Regions from separate parts of the Streptomyces sp. NPDC053069 genome, predicted to be linked through region 3. Evidence: riboswitches for the same ligand, from Rfam matches in the RefSeq annotation. Region 3 holds a riboswitch; each other region holds the start of a gene.
The links. A riboswitch is a leader RNA that binds a small molecule or an ion and turns the genes downstream of it on or off. The one in region 3 is predicted to bind cobalamin.
Positions count from the first base shown of each region.

Region 1: it holds a riboswitch for cobalamin, as region 3 does, so the genes downstream of both, ACIGXP_RS21340 (cobalamin biosynthesis protein) here and ACIGXP_RS10505 (HoxN/HupN/NixA family nickel/cobalt transporter) in region 3, are expected to answer to the same signal.
Region 2: it holds a riboswitch for cobalamin, as region 3 does, so the genes downstream of both, ACIGXP_RS07850 (hypothetical protein) here and ACIGXP_RS10505 (HoxN/HupN/NixA family nickel/cobalt transporter) in region 3, are expected to answer to the same signal.

Region 1 covers NZ_JBITZN010000008.1:399,840-402,090, forward strand. The annotation lists gene ACIGXP_RS21340 (cobalamin biosynthesis protein) at 1-748, opposite strand, end outside; cobalamin riboswitch at 854-994, opposite strand; gene ACIGXP_RS21345 (hypothetical protein) at 1,115-1,342, opposite strand; gene ACIGXP_RS21350 (inorganic phosphate transporter) at 1,374-2,251, opposite strand, start outside.
Region 2 covers NZ_JBITZN010000003.1:181,758-184,008, reverse strand. The annotation lists gene ACIGXP_RS07860 (hypothetical protein) at 1-101, opposite strand, end outside; gene ACIGXP_RS07855 (methyltransferase family protein) at 319-1,083, shown strand; cobalamin riboswitch at 1,113-1,234, shown strand; gene ACIGXP_RS07850 (hypothetical protein) at 1,296-1,697, shown strand; cobalamin riboswitch at 1,890-2,033, shown strand; gene ACIGXP_RS07845 (CbtB-domain containing protein) at 2,070-2,251, shown strand, end outside.
Region 3 covers NZ_JBITZN010000004.1:137,967-140,217, forward strand. The annotation lists gene ACIGXP_RS10495 (glycoside hydrolase family 13 protein) at 1-74, opposite strand, end outside; gene ACIGXP_RS10500 (ArsR/SmtB family transcription factor) at 168-512, opposite strand; cobalamin riboswitch at 591-781, shown strand; gene ACIGXP_RS10505 (HoxN/HupN/NixA family nickel/cobalt transporter) at 810-1,889, shown strand; gene ACIGXP_RS10510 (nucleoside hydrolase) at 1,886-2,251, opposite strand, start outside.

The DNA.
Region 1 (2,251 bases), on a different contig from region 3:
CCCCGGCGAAGGAGGCCTCGACGGGCCCGGCGTTGGGGCTCGGGTGCTTGCGGGCGTCGGCCTTCCAGGCGCGCAGGGCACCGCGGGGGTCGGGCCCGGCCGCGGCGGCGAGCACGGCGGTCAGCCGCGCCCCCGGCCAGCCGGCCAGGTCGTCGAGCCGGGCGGAGGCCCAGCCGTAGCGCCGGTAGCGGGGGGACTTGTGCCCCACCATCGCGTCCAGCGTGTTGACCGCCCGGAACCCGAGCAGCCCCGGAACCCCGGCCACGGCCCCCCACACCAGTGCCCCCACGACGGCGTCGGAGGTGTTCTCGGCGACCGACTCGACCACTGCCCGGGCGATCCCGTCGGCGTCCAGCGCCTGGGGATCCCGGCCGCACAGATGCGGCAGCCGGGCCCGCGCCGCCTGGACGTCTCCGCGCTCCAGGGCGCGCCCGATGGTGCGGGCCTCCCGGGCGAGCGACGTACCGCCGACGACCGCCCAGGTGGCGGCGGCGGTCAGCGCGAGGGACGCGGCGGGGGAGGGGCGTACGGCGCGTGCGGCCACCGCGCCCAGTGCGACGGCGCCTCCGGCGCACACGACGGTGTGCAGGGCGCCCCAGCCGCGGTGGTCGTGCCACAACGCGCCGTCCACGGCAGCGGCCGCCCGGCCGAACGCGGCGACCGGATGCCCGTGGCGCGGATCGCCGAGCAGCAGGTCACCGAGAAGGCCGGCGGCGGCGCCGTACGCGTATGTGCGATCGGCACCCATCGGCTCAGCCGGCCGTGGGTACAGGAGCGGGCCTGGTTCGGGTCCTGGTCCTTCGGCAGCCGAGCATGGCGATCCGTGTCCTCACTCAGGGTGTCCGCGCCCTGGTTCGACGAGATTCGGCGGTGAGAGTTCCTGGCTCCCGGGGTTCTTCCCCGGTGACAGTGGCGGGACCGCGCCGGATTCGCACCGGCTTCCTCTTCTGCCGCCCTACATGGCCTGGGCAGTCCACCACGCGCCCCGAACGGCCGTCAACTTGCCGTTGACCTGCAGGGGGAGAGTGTGCGGATCCCCACATCGCGGGGTGTGCGGGCATGAGAAAGGCCCCCCTTCCGCCTTCCGGGGGAGGGGAGCCTTCAGAGGGTGTGGTCAGGGCTTGGCCACGATCAGGTAGATGCCGTACGCCACCGCCGCCGCGCACGCGGCGAAGCAGACGTAGGCGCCGGTGACGGCGAGGCCGGCGGAGCCGCCCTGGGCCGCGGCCTTCTCGCGCCGGGCCAGACCGCCCACGCCGAGGGTGAACAGGGCCACCAGGCCCACTGTGAAGGCGAGGCTGACGCCGAAGACGGAGCCGAGGGCCGCCCAGTCGATCTTCATGATGCTTCCTTCGTAACCGGGGTGGCCGGGGTCAGACGGTGGCGGCCGGCGGGGCGGCCGGGGCAGCGGGTTCGGCGGCCGGGGAGGGGATCGTCGCCGTCAGGTCCTCGGTGAGCGTGCCCGCCGGGGGCGGGGCCACCGCGGCGATGGCGGTGGTCACCACGCCGGCCGGCTCCTCGGCGTCGGCGACGACATTGGTGTGGTCGACGACCTCACGGCGGGAGATCTTCCAGATCGCGGCGCTCGCGGCGACCAGGAAGACGGCGACCGCGGCGGTGCCCCAGTCACCGAGGTCCGTGACGGACTCGGCGCCCGCGCCGACCAGCGCGGCGGCCGGGAGGGTGAGCACCCAGGCGACGGCCATGCGGGTCGCGGTGGACCAGCGGACCACCCCGCCCTTGCGGCCGAGGCCCGCGCCCATCACCGAACCGGAGACGACGTGCGTGGTGGACAGGGAGAAGCCCAGGTGGGAGGAGGCCAGGATGGCGGTCGCGGCGCTGGTCTGGGCGGCGAAGCCCTGGCGCGGCTCCAGGTCGGTCAGGCCGGTGCCCATGGTGCGGATGATGCGCCAGCCGCCGATCCAGGTGCCCAGCGCGATGGCCAGGCCGGCGGAGAGGATGACCCAGGTGGGAGGGTTGGAGCCCGGGGCGATGGCGCCGCCCGCGATCAGCGCGAGGGTGATGATGCCCATCGTCTTCTGGGCGTCGTTGGTGCCGTGGGCGAGGGAGACCAGGCCGGCGGAGGCGATCTGGCCGGCGCGGTAGCCCTTGCGGGTGGCCTCGCCCTCGGCCTTGCCGCCGATGCCGTAGGAGAAGCGGGTGGCCAGCATCGAGGCGACGCCCGCCACGACCGGTGCGGCGACCGCCGGCAGCAGCACCTTGGTGACCAGCACGTCGCCGTGCACGGCAC
Region 2 (2,251 bases), on a different contig from region 3:
ACGTCCCCCACGCCGACCTTCTGCAGCAGGGGCCAGGCCAGCCACCAGTCACCCCACGCCTCGCGCATGGCGTCCCGGTACACGGCGAACGCATGGACCACGGCGTTCAGCTCCTCCCCTGTCCCGCCCGAGCACCTGCGCGCAGGCTAGCAGCGCCACACCCGGGACACGCCCGAACTGCCGTGTCCGGTACGGGCCTTGCCGCCGCGTTCTCCATCCGTGGACGGAGAACGGTGGGGAGCGGTGGGGATAGGCGGGGCCTCTCCATCGACCCGTGGGTGGTGGTGATCGGCTGGGTACGCGGAGCAGTCTTGAGGCATGGGTTCTCTTCACTCGGCACTCGTCCTGACCGTCGACGTCTGCGTCCTGATCTTCGTCGCGGCCTGGGTCGTGGGCGCTGTCCACTTCGGCGTGCGGAGCCGGTTGGGACTGCGCGGCTGGCTGCGGGGACTGCGCCGCACGCTGCCGCGCCGGCTGCTGCCGGCGGCGGGCGTCTCCGCGTTCTTCATCCTGGTCGGGCGCTTCGAAGGGTTCTGGCGCCATCTGCAGTACTGGCGGCCCGAGCCGGCCCTCCTGGGTGTCCTGCTCGCCGTCGCCTCGACCGCCCTGCTGCTGTGGTCCCGCTGGGTGCTGGGGACGATGTGGGCCAGTGTGCCGACGGTCCGGGAGTACCACGAGCTGCGCACGGACGGGCCGTACCGGCTGGTCCGCCACCCCATCTACACCGGCCTGCTCGGCTTGGTCACCGGTTCCGTGCCGGCCTGCGGCTTCGGTGTCCGGGTGGCGTTCCTGGTGGCCGCGATACCCGGGCTGCTGCGCCGGGTCCGGGTCGAGGACCGCCTGATGGCCCGGCGGTTCGGCGCCGCCTACGACGCCTACCGCGCCGAAGTCCCGGCCCTGATCCCCCACATACGCCGCACGGCCCACCGGGTCGGCCGGCGCGCCGCGGGCAGCGTGCAGCGCCAGGGCCCGCGACGCCGGGATGATCCGAACGACACCCCCCGGCCCGGTCGTCGCTCCGGCCGCCGTCGGAGGGCGGGAGCGGTGACGGTACACGCGGCGCTCCCACCGGTGATGGCATGATGACCTGCGACATAGGGCGACGGCGGTCCGAGGAAGCCGGTGTGAATCCGGCGCGGTCCCGCCACTGTGACCGGTGAGCGAGTTCCGGCAGGCCTCCGCTCCGCCCGGGGCGGGCAGGCCGGGCGGGCGACGACCCGGGAGCCAGAGACTCACGCGGTCGCCTCCTCGACGCACACCGGGGCGGATCTCCCCGGGAGGGGAGTGACATGGGCGTGCCCGAGAGGCCGGCGGAAGAGGCGTCCGGCGGAGCGGGGACGGGGAGCGCTGCGGCGCCGTGCCGGGTCGTCGTGTGCCGGGACTGCTGCTGCGGCAGCCCCAAGGTGACGGGGGTTGATCACCAGGCGCAGACCGCACGGCTGCGGGCGGAGGTGCCGGTGCGCATCTCCGACTGCCTCGACGTGTGCGACCAGGCCAACGTCATCGTCGTACAGCCGTCCACCGCGGGCCGGGCCGCCGGTGCGCGGCCGGTCTGGCTCGGACTTGTCAACGACCCGGATGCGACCGAGGACATCGTGACGTGGGTACGGGCGGGTGGCCCGGGCGTCGCTCCCCAGCCGGACATCCTCGACCTGTACGCCTTCACGCCGCCACGGCGCCGTGCGGATCCCCGTTGACCCAGGGGTCCGGTACGGCACCGAGCCGGCGCAGGTCGCCACCGTCCGGTGCGCGCCACCGACACGGCCGTGCGCAACTGCCCCCGGGCGCCGTTGATGTGGGCCCTGCCTGCGCTGCCGCCCCACCGGCCTCGTCCTGTCCCGCCTGCTGGGAGAGGAAGATCACGGCGGGGGCAGGCGGTCTTGGCCGAGCGCGCGGCACGCGGTACGGTCTGTCCGATATCGACGACGGCGAGACGGAAGCCGGTGGGAATCCGGCACGGTCGCGCCACTGTGTGCGAGACGCCCCCGCGGCGTCCCGTGAGTCAGACCCGTGGCCGTCGTCCTGTGCACCACCGAGATGGGACGCGAACTCCCAGAGGAGGTTCTGCCATGGCGCAGACCGTCGCCCAGCCGACAGCCACCACCCCCGTCGTACCCGCCAAGCTGCCACTGAAGGCGATTGCCCCCTGGGCGGTCTTCTTCGGCATCCTCATGCTGATCCTGCTCTACTTCGTCGGCGCCGAGCAGGGCGCCACCTCGGTGCTCAACGGCACGGACGTCCACGAGTGGGT
Region 3 (2,251 bases):
TAGATGACGGCCTGACGCCACCAGTCGGGGTTCTTGGAGGAGAGGTCCGGGGAGCGGTCTGCCACAGGGGCCATACGGGATCCCTTCAGGGGGAGGTGGACGACAGTACAAATCTGTCCACATGACCCGGAAAGGGAACCTTCGCATGGGGGGCCGAGGGGAGCACCTCAGCAGAGGTCCAGCACCGTGCGCAGCTCGGCGTCCACCACGCGGTAGCGCACCACCCGTCCCTGTTTCTCCCCGGCCACGACGCCCGCCGCCCGCAGCAGCCGCAGGGCCTGGGAGACGGCGGGATCGTTCATTCCGGTGGCCACGGCAAGGTCGGAGACGGCGAGCGGGCCGGTGCGGTGCAGGGCGAGGAGCAGGGCGAGCCGGTTGGCGTCGGCCAGCAGCGAGAAGCGGCCGGCCCAGGTGCGCACCCGGTCCGCGTCACCGATGGCGGCGATCGCCTCGCACACCCGGTGACCGTCGATGGTGCGCCGGTCGGCTCGGTCGGCAGGCACGAGATGCATGGCGTCATCCTCGCAGGTGGCTTTGTGATCTTGAATACCTGCACGGGTGCGCAGCTATGCAGTGCACCGCTCCCGCCCGTACGGTGGGCGGGCCGTGGTGCTCGGGAAGTCGATGAGAAGTCGACGCGGCCCTCGCCACTGTGACCGGGGAGTTCCGGTCCCGTCCGGCAGCAGCCGGGCCACTGGTCGGTCGTACGGCTGGGAAGGCAGGGACCGAAGAGCGCACCACCCCGTAAGCCAGGAGACCGGCCACGGCAGCTCACGAAGTGATCCACGAGGTGCTGGAGCGTGAACCCGATGGCCGATGCTGCTTCCTTCCGCTGGCGGCGCGAGGACACCCTGAAGACGGCGGGACTGCTGACGGTGATCGTCGCCCTGCACGTCGTCGCCTTCGGGATCCTCTTCCTGCTGGTCGTGCCCGAGCACTACAGGGTCGGCACCGACGTCTTCGGGATCGGCCTCGGCATCACCGCCTACACCCTGGGTATGCGGCACGCGTTCGACGCCGACCACATCGCCGCGATCGACAACACCACACGCAAGCTGATGGCCGACGGGAAGCGGCCGGTGTCGGTGGGGTTCTGGTTCGCGCTGGGGCACTCCAGCGTGGTGGTCGTGCTGGCGGTGCTGATCGCCGGCGGTACGCAGCTCGCCGGCAAGGTGATGGACGAGCACTCGCGGACCCACCAGGTGCTCGGGTTCCTGGGAACGACGATCTCCGGCACGTTCCTCTACCTCATCGCGGCCCTGAACCTGGTCGCTCTGGTGGGCATCCTCAGGGTCTTCCGCGCGATGCGCGGCGGGGCGTACGACGAGCGGGAGCTCGAACAGCACCTGGACTCGCGCGGTTTCATGAACCGGATCCTCGGCCGCCTCACCAAATCGATCAGCCGGCCCGGCCAGATGTTCCCGCTCGGTTTCCTCTTCGGGCTCGGCTTCGACACGGCCACCGAGGTCACGCTGATGGTGATGGCCGGTTCGGGCGCCGCCGCCGGCCTGCCCTGGTACGCGGTCCTCTGCCTGCCGCTGCTCTTCGCCGCCGGCATGAGCCTGTTCGACACCCTCGACGGCACCTTCATGAACTTCGCCTACCAGTGGGCGTTCTCCAACCCCGTCCGCAAGGTCTTCTACAACCTCGCCATCACCGGCCTGTCCATCGCGGTCGCCTTCGTCATCGGCACGATCGAGCTGGTCGGGGTCCTGCACGAGAAGTTCGGTCTGCACGACGGCGTCACGGGCTGGATCGCCGGACTCGACCTGGACAACGTCGGCTATCTCATCGTCGGCCTGTTCGTGGTGGTGTGGGCGGCGGCACTGTCGTACTGGCGCGTCGCGCGGGTGGAGGAACGCTGGACGGCGAAGCCCGCCGCCGACTAGGGGGTGTCGTTCGGACGCCGGGATGATCCGAACGCCACCCCCTGGCGCTCCACGGTCTCCAGGTACAGCTTCACGTACCGGTCCACGTCGACCTGCAACGCCACGTCCACCAGGGCGTGTTCGCGCTTGCCCTCGTGGATCTCGGACTCGCCGGGGCGGGGGCGGCGGTCGACGATCGTCTGGCCCCGGGTCGGGCCCGGGGCCAGGGAGACCTCGACGGGCAGGAGCCGGGTGGTGATGCCGGCCGGGTCGGCGACCGCGCACACCGCGCCCGCGTCGCCGAGGCCGCCCGCCTCCTCCGCCTCCGGGGCCTCTCCCTGCGTGGTCGGCCGGTGCGCGAGGAGTTCGCCGGCCAGCCGGGT